Regions from separate parts of the Streptomyces sp. NPDC052236 genome, predicted to be linked through region 2. Evidence: riboswitches for the same ligand, from Rfam matches in the RefSeq annotation. Region 2 holds a riboswitch; the other holds the start of a gene.
The links. A riboswitch is a leader RNA that binds a small molecule or an ion and turns the genes downstream of it on or off. The one in region 2 is predicted to bind cobalamin.
Positions count from the first base shown of each region.

Region 1: linked by a shared signal. The riboswitch ahead of ACIHCQ_RS14095 (cobalamin biosynthesis protein) and the one ahead of ACIHCQ_RS06415 (ribonucleoside-diphosphate reductase subunit alpha) in region 2 are both predicted to bind cobalamin.

Region 1 is NZ_JBIUBL010000007.1:56,038-64,209, forward strand. Features, by position in the region: gene ACIHCQ_RS14065 (VOC family protein) at 1-56, shown strand, start outside; gene ACIHCQ_RS14070 (hypothetical protein) at 144-1,610, opposite strand; gene ACIHCQ_RS14075 (alpha/beta hydrolase family protein) at 1,744-2,871, opposite strand; gene ACIHCQ_RS14080 (class II aldolase/adducin family protein) at 3,028-3,708, opposite strand; gene ACIHCQ_RS14085 (anion permease) at 3,971-5,224, shown strand; gene ACIHCQ_RS14090 (hypothetical protein) at 5,244-5,474, shown strand; cobalamin riboswitch at 5,515-5,659, shown strand; gene ACIHCQ_RS14095 (cobalamin biosynthesis protein) at 5,800-6,765, shown strand; gene ACIHCQ_RS14100 (cobyric acid synthase) at 6,762-8,172, shown strand, end outside.
Region 2 is NZ_JBIUBL010000002.1:526,623-534,794, reverse strand. Features, by position in the region: gene ACIHCQ_RS06430 (carbon starvation CstA family protein) at 1-1,881, shown strand, start outside; gene ACIHCQ_RS06425 (YbdD/YjiX family protein) at 1,878-2,102, shown strand; gene ACIHCQ_RS06420 (Uma2 family endonuclease) at 2,171-2,755, opposite strand; cobalamin riboswitch at 2,860-2,990, shown strand; gene ACIHCQ_RS06415 (ribonucleoside-diphosphate reductase subunit alpha) at 3,134-5,554, shown strand; gene ACIHCQ_RS06410 (ribonucleotide-diphosphate reductase subunit beta) at 5,554-6,564, shown strand; gene ACIHCQ_RS06405 (DUF2809 domain-containing protein) at 6,597-6,956, shown strand; gene ACIHCQ_RS06400 (hypothetical protein) at 6,923-7,141, opposite strand; gene ACIHCQ_RS06395 (helix-turn-helix domain-containing protein) at 7,224-8,172, shown strand, end outside.

The DNA.
Region 1 (8,172 bases), on a different contig from region 2:
ATCTGGAGGGCAATGTGTGGAGCTTCGGCACGTACGCACCGGGGGCGGAGGCGTAGAGCCGGCCAGTTCGCCCCGGCCAGTCCGTCCTGGTCAGTCCGTCCCAGCCAGTCGTGGCCTCCGCCACCCCGTGCGTGCGCGCCCGGTCAGGCGCCTCCGCTGTGCACCTGGAACGCCGCCCGGCGCACGGCCTTGGCCAGGGCCGGATCGGGGTGGGCGGCGGCCAGCGCGACCAGCACCTGCACCGTGCGGGGGTGCCCGCCGGCCCTGACCTCCTCGATCAGCGCCGGGACCGTGCCCTGCATCGCGGAGTCGAGGTGGCGCAGCAGCAGCTGGGGCTCGCCGTGGTCGGCCACGGCCGCCGCGGTGTCCACCCAGAGCCAGGTCGCTTCCTCGCGGGTGAGCACATCGGCGGCGTCCTCGGGGTCGGCTCCCTCGTACTCGGCGAGCCAGAGCAGGACGTAGGGGCGCAGCGAGGGTTCGTCGGCGGCGGCGCGGACCTCGGCCTCCGCGGGGGCGCCGACCACCCGCAGCGCCTCGAAGGCGAGCCCGCGCAGCAGGGCGTCCTCACCGCGGGCTACGGCGAGGAGTTCGGTGACGGCGCTGGAGACGGTACGGGCGGCGAGCCAGGCGCGGTACTCGACGCGGGCGGGGCCGGGGGTGAGGCGGGCGCAGCCGCGCAGCATGTCCTCGGCCGACTGCTCGATATTGCCCGCGGGGCTCTGGGCGGCCACGCAGATCTGCTCGAGCTTGACCCAGACCGCCCAGTTGCCGAGGGGGGTGAGGGTGGCGCTGCGGCCCTGGTCCAGGGTCAGCGCGCCGACGGCGGACAGGCCTGCCAGGGCCCAGTCGAGGAGAAGGGAGACAGGAACGTCAAGACGGGATCCGGGCCGGGACTCGGGGTCCTCGGTGCCCGCGGGCTGCGGCTCGGACGGCCGTGGCTGGGACTGCGACTGCGACTGGGGAACCTCGCAGCGCTCCTCGCGGAGCTCCGCGACGCGCTGCTGCAACAGGTCGAGCAGGACCGGCATGAGCACAGGACCGGCCGAGAGCTGGAGAAGGGAGAGCATTTGGGGAACGGCCTCGACCACCTCGGCGACCGCGTACGGCTCGACGCCGGCGGGGGCCGGGTGGACCAGCGACCAGGCGTCGAAGAGGGCGACCCAGCCGCGTAGCACGGCCATGTCGTCACGGTCCCAGGCGCGCAGCCGCCAGCCGGGGCGGGCGGTGGAGCCGTGCAGCTCGACCAGGCCCGCGAGGCGGGCGCGGTCCCATCCCGCGCGCACCTCGGCCGGGGTCAGCTCCAGTGCGGCGGCGGCCCGTTCCTGGACACGGTCGGCCAGAGGCGCCGTGCCGGGGTCGCTTCCCCACAGCCCTTCGGGCATGGGAGGCACCCCCAGAGCGGCCCAGCGGGCGATGCGTACGGCGTCGGCGAGGACCGTCCTGGCCTGACGGGCCAGCTCGGCGGGGGCGGGCGTGCCTTCGGGAGGCCGGGGGGCGGGCCGGGTTCGCCGGGCCGTCACGGCCTGCCGTGCGGTCGCCAACGATCGCGGGCGGACAAGACGGAGTCTGGAGTTGCGCGCCAATTGCTCATCAGGCTTTCGGGACGTCACGGGGAGCAGTCTTCCCGTTGACAGCCCGAAAGCCCAAACGGAACCTGATCGGCCGGACTCGCCGCCCGCTCATCGGGCGGCGCGGGGAGTGCGCGCCGGCCCGCTCGTGACGGTCGATTCACTACGTCAAGCGCTACATCAAGGGGGTGAGGAACCGGCGGAGGATCTCTTCGTAGCCTGCGGGGTCGACGTTCCACATGGCCGCGTGCGGGGCGAAGCGGACGGTGTGGAGGGTGATCAGTTCGGGGCGGCGGCGGGCGAGTTCGCGTGAGGGCCGCCAGGGGGCCACGGTGTCGTCCGGGCCGTGGAATATCAGGGTCGGCACGCGCAGGGCGTTCGGGTCCGCGGCTTCGAGCAGCCGGTCACCGTGCAGTCCCGTGCTGCCCTCGGCCGCCCGGACGGCGAGTGGCAGCAGCAGGCGGGGGATGGAGTGGGCGGTTGCCAGGTTGCGCAGCGTGGTCTCCCAGTCGAGTACCGGGGAGTCCAGCACGAGTCCGCTGATCCGGTCGCGCAGCGGGGACGCGGCCGCGGCGTGCAGCGCCATGGAGGCGCCGGTGGACCAGCCGTGCAGGACGACGCGTTCGGCGCCGTAGCGCACGGCGTAGCGGATGGCCGCGTCCAGGTCGCGCCATTCGGAGTCGCCGAGGTGACCGAGCCCGTCGGGGGACCTGGGGGCGCCGAGGTCGCCCCGGTAGGCCAGGTTGAGCACCGGGAACTGCTGGGCGCTGAGAAACCTCATGAGGTTCATGGGGTGTTCCCGGGTGGTGCCGAGGCCGTGCACGGTGATCACCCAGGTATCGCGCGCGCCCGGCACGAACCAGGCGGGCAGCGTGCCGAGCTCGCCGGGGACGTCGACGTCGCCGTGTTCGAGGCCGAGGGCGACGGCGGGGTCGCCGCTGTGCAGTTGCGGGGTGAGGCGGAGGCGGGTGCCCGGCGCCAGGTCGCCGTGGCTGACGTATTCCAGGCGGCGTACGACGGTGTCGGCGGTGTGCGGGATGTCGTCGAGGACGGGGCCGACGACGGCGTGCACACCGGAGCCCAGGAGTCCGTACGTACCGGGGCGCAGTGAGGCGAGGCTGCGGGTCAGGGTCAGTCGGCCCGGGGCCGTGGCGTGCACGGTAAGCCGGGGGTCGCCGGGCAGCGGGCGGCCGGGCTGTGCCTTGAGCACGGTGTCGCTCGCGTACCGGCCGGCCGCCACCGCGGCCGCGCCGACACCGAGGAGGGTGGTGACGGCCGCTGCCGTCGCGGTAACCGGACGCACCGTTCCAGTGTCGGCACGCGTGTGCCGCACGGCCAGTGGGCGGGTGCCGCCGGTGTTCGGGTTGCCGCGGGGTTCGGGTGCCGGGGTGTTCGGGTGCCGGGGTGTTCGGCGCGGTGCGTCGTCGTGAGCCGACGGCGACCGGGTCAGCGGTGGGGGTCAGCGGGGCTGGCCGTAGCCCTGGAGTTTCTCCGCCACCTCGTGCAGCTGGGACCTGGAGAGCAGCGTCGGCGAGTATCCGGGCAGCGCCGCGGCGGTCAGCCAGAGCCTGCACATCCACTCCAGCTGGGCGGTGCGGTCGTAGGCCTGGTCGAGGGAGTCGCCGTAGGTGACCGTGCCGTGGTTCCGCAGGAGGCAGCCGGTGCGGTCGCGCAGGGCCCCCAGCATGTTCGCGGCCAGTTCCTCCGATCCGTACAGGGCGTACGGGGCGACGCGTACGGGACCGCCGAGCGCCGCCGCCATGTAGTGGATCAGCGGGAGCTCGGGGACGAGGGTGGAGACGGCCGTGGCGTGTACGGCGTGGGTGTGGACGACTGCCTCGGCGGGGGTGTTCCGGTACACGGCGAGGTGCAGCGGCAGCTCGCTGGTGGGCGCGAGCTCGCCGAGGACCTGGTTCCCTTCGAGGTCGACGGCGACGATGTCCGCAGGAGTGAGCCGGTCGTAGGGCACACCGCTGGGGGTGACCAGAACGAGGCCGCCGACCCGTACCGAGACATTGCCCGAGGTGCCCACGACCAGACCCTCGACCGCCGTCCTGCGGGCCGTGGCCACGAGGTCTTCCCACGCCCGCCCGATCGCGTCCTGCCGCGCCTCATCCGCACCCGCGTTCGTGTCCGTCATGCGGTGATCCTGCCAGCCGGGCGGGGAGCGCGCCCCGAGCCGACGGCGAGTGACGGAGATCTCCTGCCGGTCACGCCGACGACGGCCAAGCCGGGCGATCCCTGCAAACAGCGCAAAAAGGGCCCCTGCCGGCACTCCACTTACGAACCGGAGCTACACATCCTCACTTGTGGACACCGCAATGCCCGTCTCAGTTCATCTTCCGTTCATCAAGATTGCCTACGTTCGCCGAGCCACTGATGCCAAATGATTGCCTGGGTAGATGGAACACATCACGCTGCTGCTCGCGATTGTGATCGTCACAGCTCTCGTGTTCGATTTCACGAACGGTTTCCACGACACCGCCAACGCGATGGCGACCACAATCTCGACCGGAGCCCTGAAGCCCAAGACCGCGGTGGCCATGTCCGCCGTGCTGAATCTGGTCGGCGCGTTCCTCTCCGTGGAGGTCGCCAAGACGATCTCCAGCGGCATCGTCAACGAGTCGGGCATCACCCCTGAAGTCATTTTCGCGGCGCTCGTCGGCGCCATCCTGTGGAACCTGATGACGTGGCTGATCGGCCTGCCGTCCAGTTCCTCGCACGCCCTCATGGGCGGTCTGGTCGGCGCGACCATCGCCTCGGTCGGTATCAGCGGCGTCAATGGCGGCACCGTCGTCACCAAAGTGCTCATCCCGGCCATCGCCGCCCCGCTCGTCGCGGGCGTCGCCGCGTACCTCGCCTCCCGGCTGACGTACCGGATCGGCAGGAACGCCGATCCGAAGGCCACCGCGAAGGGCTACCGCGCGGGCCAGATCGCCTCGGCGGGCCTGGTCTCCCTGGCCCACGGCACCAACGACGCGCAGAAGACCATGGGCATCATCACGCTGGCGCTCATCGCGGGCGGTGTCCTCTCCCCCGGCTCGAACCCTCCGACCTGGGTCATCCTCTCCGCCGGTCTCGCGATCGCGATGGGCACCTACCTCGGCGGCTGGCGCATCATCCGCACCATGGGCAAGGGCCTCACCGACCTCCAGCCGCAGCAGGGCTTCGCCGCCCAGACCAGCGCGGCGAGCGTCATCCTCGCCTCCTCCAACATCGGCTTCTCGCTGTCGACCACGCACTCCTGCTCGGGCGCCGTGATGGGCGCGGGCCTGGGCCGCAAGGGCGGCGTGGTCCGCTGGTCCACCGCCACCCGGATGTTCGTCGCCTGGGGTCTGACCCTGCCGGCCGCCGGACTGGTGGCGGCGGGCTCGGAGTTCGTGACCAAGCAGGGCGACTGGGGTGTCGCGGCCGTCGCCGCCTTCCTGATCGCCGCCTGCGTCGCGATCTGGGTCGTCTCCCGCCGCCAGGTGATCGACCACACCAACGTCAATGACGTGGAGGCGGACGCCGACGCGGAGCCCGCGGGCGTCGTCACCGCCGCCATCGCGGCCGTCACCCCGCCGCCCGCGGGCACGCTCGCGCAGCCCTTCACGACCAGCATCCCGGCTCCGGCGCCCGCCGACCCCGAGCCGACCCGCCCGGCCACGGTGTAAGGACAGAGGACACAGCAGCATGAACATCGACTGGGCAGCCCTCGGCTCCGTCTTCGGCGTGAGCCTCGCCGCCACCGTCGCCCTGGTGGGCCTCTTCACCCTGGGCATCGTGGGCCTGACCAAGCAGGAACCGTCGGCGTCCGCGCCGGGCGGCGGAACCGTGGCTCTCGCGCGGACCACCGGTGCGTACGCGTGCTTCGCGCTCTGCGCGGCGGCCGTGACGTACGGGATCTACCTGATCGTCGTCTGACCGGCTGACCACAGCAGCCGCAGGTCAAGGGCAGGTTGACTGCTCTTCGCCTGCGTGGTGAACTGCCGGAGCCATCTACGGCGACATGAAGAGGAAGCCGGTGCGAATCCGGCGCGGTCCCGCCACTGTCACCGGGGGAGCAATCCCCCGGAAGCCAGGAACTCTCATCGCCGGTCTGTTAAGTCGATCCAGGGCGCGGACCCTGAGTGAGGACATATCGCCATGCCGGGCTGCGGTTCTTCAGCTGTTGCTGCTTCTGGGCCTACGGGCTTGCGTACGAGTTCGAGTACGAGCGTTCCACGAGGCGTGACGGCCGACTGAACCCATGCGTGCCGACCGTGAATTCGTGTACGGCGCCACCGCCGGCCTCGCCGGTGACCTGCTGCTCGGCGATCCACGCCGAGGGCATCCGGTCGCCGCGTTCGGGCGGGCCGCGGGCGCTGTCGAACGTGTCCTGTGGCGCGACCACCGTGGCTGGGGCGCGCTGCACACCGCCGTGTGCGCCGGAGGCGCGGTGGCCGCCGCCGCGCTCCTCACGCAAGCGGTAAAACGGCGTGGCCCCGCCTCCCTCGCCGCCCTGACCGCCGCCGCCACCTGGGCCGTCGTCGGCGGCACCACCCTGGGCCGCGAGGCACGCGCCATCGGCGGCGCGCTCGCCGCCGGGGACGTGGACGTCGCACGGGAGCGCCTGCCGCATCTGTGCGGACGCGACCCGCACTCCCTGGACGAGCAGCAGATCGCCCGCGCCGTCGTCGAGTCCGTCGCCGAGAACACCTCGGACGCCGTCGTCGGCGCGCTGGTCTGGGGGGCCGTCGCGGGCGTGCCGGGCCTCGTCGGCTTCCGCGCGGTCAACACCCTGGACGCGATGGTCGGGCACACCTCGCCCCGCTACCGGCGGTTCGGCTGGGCCTCGGCACGCCTTGACGATGTGACGGGCTGGCCGGGGGCCCGGCTCACCGCCGCGCTGGCGGTGCTCGCGGCGCTCGCGGGCGGGGACGCGCCCGGAGCCGTACGGGCATGGCGGGCCGACGCGAAGAAGCACCCGAGCCCGAACGCGGGCCCGGTCGAAGCGGCGTTCGCGGGGGCGCTCGGCGTACGCCTGGGCGGGACGCTCTCGTACGGCGGCCGGATCGAGCACCGTCCCGTGCTCAACAGCTCGGGCCGCCCTGTGGAGTTCGGCGACATCGAACGCGCCATACGACTCTCGCGTCGCATCAGCTGGCTGGCGCTGGCCGCGTGCGCTGCCGGATGTATGGCCGCGTCCGCCGCCCTCGCCAAGGGGCGGAAATGAGCAGGCGTAAGGACGGCGGGGGCGGAGGGGGCGGCGGGCTGCTGGTCGCGGGCACGACGTCCGACGCCGGAAAGAGCGTCGTCACGGCGGGGATCTGCCGCTGGCTCGTACGGCGGGGGGTGAAGGTCGCGCCCTTCAAGGGGCAGAACATGTCCCTCAATTCCTTCGTGACGCGCGAGGGCGCGGAGATCGGCCGCGCCCAGGCCATGCAGGCACAGGCCGCCCGCGTGGAGCCGAGCGCGCTGATGAACCCCGTGCTGCTCAAGCCCGGCAGCGACCGCTCCAGTCAGGTCGTCCTGATGGGCAGGCCGGTGGGCGAAATGAGCGCGCGCGGCTACCACGGCGGTCGGCAGGAGGCCCTGCTGTCCACCGTCGTTGACTGCCTGGAAGAGCTGCGGGGCACGTATGACGCAGTGATCTGCGAAGGGGCGGGCAGCCCTGCCGAAATCAATCTGCGGCGTACGGACATCGTCAACATGGGCGTGGCGCGGGCGGCCCAGCTGCCGGTGCTGGTGGTCGGGGACATCGACCGCGGCGGGGTCTTCGCTTCCTTCTTCGGTACGACGGCGCTGCTGAGCCCCGAGGACCAGGCCCTGATCGCGGGCTACCTGATCAATAAGTTCCGCGGCGATGTGTCGCTGCTTCAGCCCGGAATCGACATGCTGGAGGGGCTCACCGGACGCCGGACGTACGGAGTGCTGCCCTTCGCGCACGGCCTCGGCATCGACGAGGAGGACGGGCTGCGAGTCTCCCTGCGGGGCTCCGTACGGGAGTCGGCCCTCGCGCCGCCCGTCGGCGAGGATGTGCTGCGGATCGCCGTGTGCGCCCTGCCCCTGATGTCCAACTTCACGGATGTGGACGCGCTGGCCGCCGAACCGGGCGTCGTGGTGCGGTTCGTGGACCGGGCCGAGGAACTGGTCGACGCCGACCTGGTCGTCGTGCCCGGCACCCGCGGCACGGTCAAGGCCCTGGAGTGGCTGCGCGAGCGGGGCCTCGCGGACGCGATCGCGCGCCGGGCCGCCGAGGGCAGGCCGGTGCTGGGCATCTGCGGCGGGTTCCAGATCCTCGGCGAGCACATCGAGGACGACGTCGAGTCGCGGTCGGGGCGGGTGCCGGGGCTTGGACTGCTGCCCGTACGGGTGCGGTTCGCGCGCGAGAAGACCCTTGCCCGGCCGGTCGGCGAGGCGCTCGGCGAGCCGGTCGAGGGATACGAGATCCACCACGGAGTCGCCGACGTACGGGGCGGTGTCCCCTTCCTGGACGGCTGCCGGGTCGGGGAGGTCTGGGGCACCCACTGGCACGGCTCGCTGGAGAGCGACGGCTTCCGGCGCGCCTTCCTGCGGGAGGTCGCCTCGGCGGCGGGCCGTCGCTTCGTACCGGCTCCCGACACGTCCTTCAACTCGCTGC
Region 2 (8,172 bases):
CCGGTGCTCGCCGCGCAGATGGGCTATCTGCCGGGCACCATCTGGATCATCGTCGGCGTCATCTTCGCCGGCGCCGTCCAGGACATGGTCACGCTCTTCTTCTCCACCCGCCGCAACGGCCGCTCGCTCGGCCAGATGGCCCGGGACGAGATCGGCCCCTTCGGCGGAGCGGCGGCACTGATCGCGGTCTTCGCGATCATGATCATCCTGCTGGCCGTGCTCGCCCTGGTCATCGTCAACGCCCTGGCGCACTCGCCGTGGGGCGTCTTCTCCATCGGCATGACCATCCCGATCGCCCTGCTCATGGGCGTCTACCTGCGGGTACTGCGCCCCGGCAAGGTCACCGAGGTCTCGGTCATCGGCGTCGCGCTGCTGCTGCTCGCCATCGTCGCGGGCGGCTGGGTCGCCGAGTCGTCGCTCGCCGACACCTTCACGCTGGAGCCGAGCACGCTGGTCATCTGGATGATCGTGTACGGCTTCCTGGCCTCCGTACTGCCCGTATGGATGCTGCTCGCGCCGCGCGACTACCTCTCGACCTTTATGAAGGTCGGCACGATCGGCCTGCTCGCGGTCGGCGTCTTCGTCTCCCTGCCGACGCTGAAGATGCCCGCCGTCACCGATTTCGCGAGCCGCGGCGACGGTCCGGTCTTCGCCGGGTCGATGTTCCCGTTCGTCTTCATCACCATCGCCTGCGGCGCGCTCTCCGGCTTCCACTCCCTGGTCTCCTCGGGCACCACCCCGAAGATGGTCCAGAAGGAGACCCAGATCCGGATGATCGGATACGGGGCCATGCTGACCGAGTCGTTCGTCGCCATCATGGCGATGATCACGGCCTGCATCATCGACCCCGGTCTGTACTTCGCGATCAACTCTCCGGCGGGCGTGGTCGGGACCACGGTCCAGTCCGCCTCCGAGGCAGTCACGAACTTCGGCTTCTCCATCGGGCCCGACGCGCTGGCGAAGGCGGCATCGGACGTCGAGGAGGCCTCGCTGCTGTCGCGGACCGGCGGCGCGCCGACCTTCGCGCTCGGCATGTCGGAGATATTCTCCGCGGTCATCGGCGGCACGGGCATGAAGGCGTTCTGGTACCACTTCGCGATCATGTTCGAGGCGCTGTTCATCCTCACGACGGTGGACGCGGGCACCCGGGTCGGCCGCTTCATGCTCCAGGACATGCTGGGCAACGTCTACAAGCCCTTCCGCCAGGTCAGCTGGAAGCCGGGCGTCTGGTTCGCCAGCGCGGTCGTCGTCGGCGGCTGGGGCTACTTCCTCTGGGTCGGCGTGCACGACCCGCTGGGTGGCATCAACCAGCTGTTCCCGCTGTTCGGCATCGCCAACCAGCTGCTGGCGGCGGTGGCACTGGCCGTCTGCACCACGCTGCTGGTCAAGTCCGGCCGCCTCAAGTGGGCGTGGGTCACCGCCGTACCGCTCGCCTGGGACGCCGCTGTCACGCTCACCGCGAGCTGGCAGAAGATCTTCTCGGCGGACCCGCGCGTGGGCTTCTTCGCGCAGCGGGACAAGTACCAGACGGGCATCGACGCCGGGGAAGTGCTGCCGCCCGCCAAATCCATGGACGACATGCACACCGTCGTCACCAACTCCACGGTCGACGGCGTGCTCTGCGCGCTCTTCGCCGTCCTCATCATCGTGGTGATCGCGGACGCGGCACGGGTCTGCGTCAAGGCCGTACGCGACCCCGCGAGCATCAAGCTGTCCGAGGTCCCGCACACCGAATCGAAGCTGGTCGCACCCGCCGGGATGTTCCCCACGCCGGAGGAGAAGGCGGAGCTGGTGGCGGCCGGGGTCGGCCCCGAGGGCGGCATCCGCAAGAACAGCGGCGGCACTGACGACGAGGTGTCGGCAGGGACGGGCTCGGCATGAACAGGCTCGACATGACCGCGGTGAAGCGCCGCGCCGTGGGCTGGGTGCGGTGGGTGCGCTGGTATGTGCGCGAGGTGTCGGGCGAGGCGACGTACGACAAGTACGTCGCCCACGCCCGGGCCTGCGATCCGGTGACCCGGGTCATGACGCGGCGCGAGTTCGAGCGCAGCAGGACCGACGCGCGGGAAGCGGATCCGCGGGACGGGTTCCGCTGCTGCTGAACCCGGCCCGACCCGACCGTACGACGGGCCGCCGCGTTCCCACACGGGAGTGCGGCGGCCCGTTGCCGTCAGCGCACCCACTCCTTCAGGGCTTCGGTCTCCAGCGTGATCCCCACGGGGTCGGGCAGGGAAACCGTCTTGCCGAACGGGACGGTATGGGCGTTCTCGTACCGGACCCCGTCGGGCTCGCTGAAGACCGTCACTGCGCAGTTGTCCCGGTCGATCAGGAGATACAGCGGGATGCCGGTCTCGGCGTAAGCACGGGGCTTCTCCACGCGGTCCCGCTGGTCGGTGTCGGAGTCGTACGAGGTGACCTCCACGACCATCAGCACCGGGTCGGGGTTGGCCCACTCACCTTCACCGACGAAGGCGTCGCTGGGCGCGAAAGAGCCGTCCGGTCGGGCGCGGCCCTTGCGGTAGGCCTGCACCTGCAGCCCCTGGTCGGGGTGAAGCCACAATTCGGGCCGCGACTGCAGGCAGATGCGCGTCAGCCATTGAATGATCCGCCCGTGGTCGCCGTCCGGCCCTACCCTGCTCCTCAGCTTCCCGTCGATCAGCTCCAGCAGCACGCCCTCGGTCGTGCGGGCGAGTATGCGAGTGGCTTCGTCGAACTCCTCGGGGAACAGGTGCGGCCGGTCGCCCATCACTGTCATGCGTCCACCTCCTTGCGCTGCCGACGATAGCGGAGGGGTACGACAATCGCCGGTTCCGTGAGCCCACAACACAACATGTGGGGGGTACTTGAGCGATCCTCCCCCACATGTATGCTCATGCTCGCTGTCGCCGCAGGGGAATCCGGTGCGAATCCGGGACTGTCCCGCAACGGTGCACCGGTGCGCACACCCGCACCCGGGAGTCCGAATACCTGCCGACAGCGCACCCGGCTCGACCGAACCGGGTGCCCAGACGTCCGGGCCTCGCGGTTGGGCCGGTGGACGCCGTACCGCGTGCTGTCCGACTCCGGGCACCGACACGCCCGTACGGCCTCACCACCCGCCGCCGGCCCAGAGCCGAGCGAGGGAGAGCACCACGTGACCATCGCGCCAGCCGATCCGGCTTCAGGCATTTCCGGTATTTCCGAGCAGATGGGCGACGGCCCCGGGACCGTATTGCTGCGGACCCTGACCGAGCTCACCGCCGATCTGACGGACACCGACCCCGGACGCGTCGCCGCCGCCGCGCTGCGTGGCCGGCACGCCGGGTCGGACGCGGCCGAGCTGCGGAGCCTCGCCACCGACGCCGCCGCCGGGCTGATCGCCGAGGACCCCGCGTACTCCCGGCTCGCCGCCCGCCTGCTGACCCGTCACATCGCCGACGAAGCCGCCGGGCAGGGCGCGGTGGCCTTCTCCGCCTCGGTCGCCGTCGGGCACCGCGAGGGCCTGATCGCCGACCGTACGGCCGCGTTCGTGACGCTGTACGCCGACCGCCTGGACGCCCTCATCGACCAGGCCGCCGACGACCGCTTCGGCTACTTCGGTCTGCGCACCCTCTACAGCCGTTACCTGCTCCGCCACCCCCTCACCCGGCAGGTCATCGAGACCCCGCAGCACTTCATGCTGCGCGTCGCCTGCGGGCTCGCCGAGGACGAGAGCGCCCACGCGCTGGACGAAGTCGCCGCGCTGTACCGCCTGATGAGCCGGCTCGACTACCTCCCCTCCTCCCCCACCCTCTTCAACTCCGGCACCCGCCACCCGCAGATGTCCTCCTGCTATCTCCTGGACTCTCCGCTGGACGAGCTCGACTCGATCTACGACCGCTACCACCAGGTGGCCCGGCTCTCCAAGCACGCGGGCGGCATCGGCCTCTCGTACTCCCGTATCCGCTCCCGCGGTTCGCTGATCCGGGGCACCAACGGCCACTCCAACGGCATCGTCCCGTTCCTCAAGACCCTCGACGCCTCGGTCGCCGCGGTGAACCAGGGCGGCCGGCGCAAGGGCGCCGCCGCCGTCTACCTGGAGACCTGGCACTCCGACATCGAGGAGTTCCTGGAGCTGCGCGACAACACCGGTGAGGACGCCCGGCGTACACACAACCTGAACCTCGCGCACTGGATCCCGGACGAGTTCATGCGGCGCGTCGACGCCGACACCGACTGGTCGCTGTTCTCGCCCGCCGACACGCCGGAACTGGTCGACCTGTGGGGCGACGAGTTCGACGCCGCGTACCGCAAGGCCGAGGCCGCCGGTCTGGCGCAGAAGACCATGCCCGCCCGGGAGCTGTACGGCCGCATGATGCGTACGCTCGCGCAGACCGGCCAAGGCTGGATGACCTTCAAGGACGCCGCCAACCGGACGGCCAACCAGACGGCGGAGCCGGGTCACACCGTGCACTCCTCGAACCTCTGCACCGAGATCCTGGAGGTGACGGACGACGGGGAGACGGCCGTCTGCAACCTGGGTTCGGTCAACCTGGGCGCGTTCGTCGCCGACGGGGGCATCGACTGGGAGCGGCTGGACGAGACCGTCCGTACCGCCGTCACGTTCCTCGACCGGGTGGTCGACATCAACTTCTACCCGACCGAGCAGGCCGGGCGCTCCAACGCCAAGTGGCGCCCGGTGGGCCTGGGGGCGATGGGTCTCCAGGACGTCTTCTTCCAGCTGCGTCTGCCTTTCGACTCGCCCGAGGCGAAGGCCCTCTCTACGAAGATCGCCGAGCGGATGATGCTCGCGGCGTACGAGGCGTCCTGCGCACTCGCCGAGCGCCCCCAAGCACCTTCGACAAGCTCCGGTGCAGGGGGGACCCCCATCGGCCCGCTGCCCGCCTGGTCGAAGACGCGCGCGGCCCGTGGCGTGCTGCACCCCGACCACTACGACACCGAGCTGAACTGGCCGGAGCGCTGGGACGCCCTGCGCGCCCGCGTCGCCCGCACCGGCATGCGCAACTCCCTGCTGCTGGCCATCGCGCCGACCGCGACCATCGCCTCCATCGCCGGGGTGTACGAGTGCATCGAGCCGCAGGTCTCCAACCTCTTCAAGCGCGAGACGCTGAGCGGTGAGTTCCTCCAGGTCAACGGCTATCTGGTGGAGGAGCTGAAGAAGCTGGGCGTGTGGGACGCGCAGTCGCGTGAGGCGCTGCGCGAGTCCAGCGGCTCGGTGCAGGGCTTCAGCTGGATCCCGGCGGAGGTCCGCGCGCTGTACCGCACGGCGTGGGAGCTCCCGCAGCGCGGCCTGATCGACATGGCGGCGGCACGTACGCCGTTCCTGGACCAGTCGCAGTCGCTGAACCTGTTCCTGGAGACGCCGACGATCGGCAAGCTCAGCTCGATGTACGCGTACGCCTGGAAGCAGGGCCTGAAGACGACGTACTACCTGCGCTCGCGCCCGGCGACACGGATCGCCCGCGCGGCTGCGGCGACGGCCCCCGTCCCCGTCCCCGTCCAACAGACCCCTGAAGCGGCGGACGCACTCGCCTGCTCCCTTGAGAACCCCGAATCCTGCGAGGCCTGCCAGTAATGAGCTCCACCAAGAACCTTCTCGACCCGGGCTTCGAACTGACCCTGCGGCCCATGCGCTACCCGGACTTCTACGAGCGCTACCGCGACGCGATCAAGAACAGCTGGACGGTGGAGGAGGTCGACCTCCACTCCGACGTGAGCGACCTCGCCAAGCTGTCGCCCGGCGAGCAGCACATGATCGGCCGGCTGGTCGCGTTCTTCGCGACGGGCGACTCGATCGTGTCGAACAACCTGGTGCTCACGCTCTACAAGCACATCAACTCCCCCGAGGCGCGGCTGTATCTGTCGCGCCAGCTCTTCGAGGAGGCCGTGCACGTCCAGTTCTATCTGACGCTGCTGGACACCTACCTCCCCAATCCGGAGGACCGGGCCGCCGCCTTCGACGCGGTCGAGGAGATCCCGTCCATCCGCGAGAAGGCGCAGTTCTGCTTCAAGTGGATGGACTCGGTCGAGAAGATCGACCGCTTGGAGTCGAAGGCCGACCGCCGCCGCTTCCTGCTGAATCTGATCTGCTTCGCGGCCTGCATCGAGGGGCTGTTCTTCTACGGCGCGTTCGCGTACGTGTACTGGTTCCGGTCGCGCGGTCTGCTGCACGGCCTGGCGACCGGCACCAACTGGGTGTTCCGGGACGAGACGTGCCACATGGACGCCGCGTTCTCGTTCGTCGACACCGTACGCAAGGAAGAGCCCGATCTCTTCGACGAGGAACTCGGCCGGCAGATCACCGACATGATCAAGGAGGCCGTCGAGGCGGAGCTCCAGTTCGGCCGCGATCTGTGCGGCGAGGGCCTGCCCGGCATGAACACCGAGTCGATGCGCGACTACCTTCAGTGCGTTGCCGACCAGCGCCTGCTGCGCCTCGGCCTCGCGCCGGTGTACGGCTCGGAGAACCCGTTCTCGTTCATGGAGCTGCAGGGCGTCCAGGAGCTGACCAACTTCTTCGAGCGCCGTCCGTCCGCGTACCAGGTGGCGGTCGAGGGCTCGGTCGGCTTCGACGACGACTTCTGAGCCCGGTGATTCTCCTCGCACGTACGCGCCCGATGGCGTGCGCCGCGGCTGTGCTGACCGTCGCCGCCGGCCTGGGAGTCAGGTCCGCGGCGACGGGCGTCTTCGCCAAGTACGCGGGGGACGCGCTGTACACCGTGCTGATCCACACCCTTGTGGTCTTCCTCGTCCCGCGTCTGAAGCCGCCGGCCGCCGCGGGGATCGCGCTCGGGTTCAGCTGCGCGGTGGAGGTGTTCCAGCTCACCGGAATTCCGGCCTCCCTGGCGAGCCACAGCACTGTGGCCCGGCTGGTGCTGGGCACCTCCTTCAACGCTCCCGATCTGCTCTGGTACGCGGTCGGGGCGGGTGTCGGCTGGGCCGCTCACACCGCGTATCGCTTGTGCGCGAGCTCCTGACGCCGGGTGGCGGCGGCCCGCCCCGACCGGGGCACGGCAGTCGTCGGAACGGTCGTCGGGGCGGGGCGCTCCGCCTGGCGGAGTTGTCGGTCGATGGCGCGGTCCCTGGCGTGGCCGACCAGCGACGGAAGGAGGACGAGGACGGCGAGGGCGAGGACGACGAGGTAGCTGAGGAATGTGTTCATGTCCTCTACTGTCGTCCTGCCGCGGCGAAAAAATCAGTGGCAGGACTGTCAGCAACCATCGAATTACTGCCACACTGCTTCCATGCTGAAAAATGTGGCCGCTGTACTCCTCAGCGAAGTGCATCCCTTTGAACTCGGCGTCGTCTGCGAGGTCTTCGGCCTCGACCGCGGCGCGGACGGACTGCCCGTCTACGACTTCGCGGCCGTCTCCGCCGAGGGCCCTACCGTGCGCACCCACGCCGGGTTCACCATCAGCACGCCGTACGGCCTCGACCGGCTCGCGGAGGCCGACCTCATCGCCGTTCCCACCGGCGGCTCCTACCCGACCCGGGACTACCCCGAGGAGCTGCTGACCGCGCTGCGCGACGCCGTGGAGCGCGGCGCCCGGGTTCTCAGTGTCTGCACCGGCGCCTTCGTCCTGGGCGCGGCGGGGCTCCTCGACGGCCGTCGCTGCACCACCCACTGGCGCCACAGCCAGGCACTGGCCGCCCGCTTTCCGCTGGCCCTGATCGACCCCGATGTGCTGTACGTGGACGAGGGGTCCGTGATCACCTCGGCGGGCACCGCGGCCGCGATCGACGCCTGCCTGCACATCGTGCGCCAGGAGCACGGTCCCGAGGTCGCCAACCACATCGCCCGCCGGATGGTGGTGCCGCCGCACCGGGACGGCGGGCAGGCGCAGTACATCGAGCGCCCGCTGCCGCGCACCCGGTGCGACACGGTCGGCGAGGTGCTGGCCTGGATGGAGCTCCATCTCGACCTGGACATGACCGTCGAGCAGCTCGCCGCCCGGGCCCATATGTCGCCGCGTACCTTCGCCCGCCGCTTCCAGCAGGAGACGGGGACCACCCCGTACCGCTGGCTGCTGCGCCAACGGGTGCTCCTGTCACAGGAATTGCTGGAGACGACGGACGAGACGGTGGACGCGATCGCGGGCCGGAGCGGGTTCGGGAACGCGGCGGGGCTGCGCCACCACTTCCTCCGTACGCTCGGGACCACCCCGAACGCCTACCGCCGCACCTTCCGCGGAC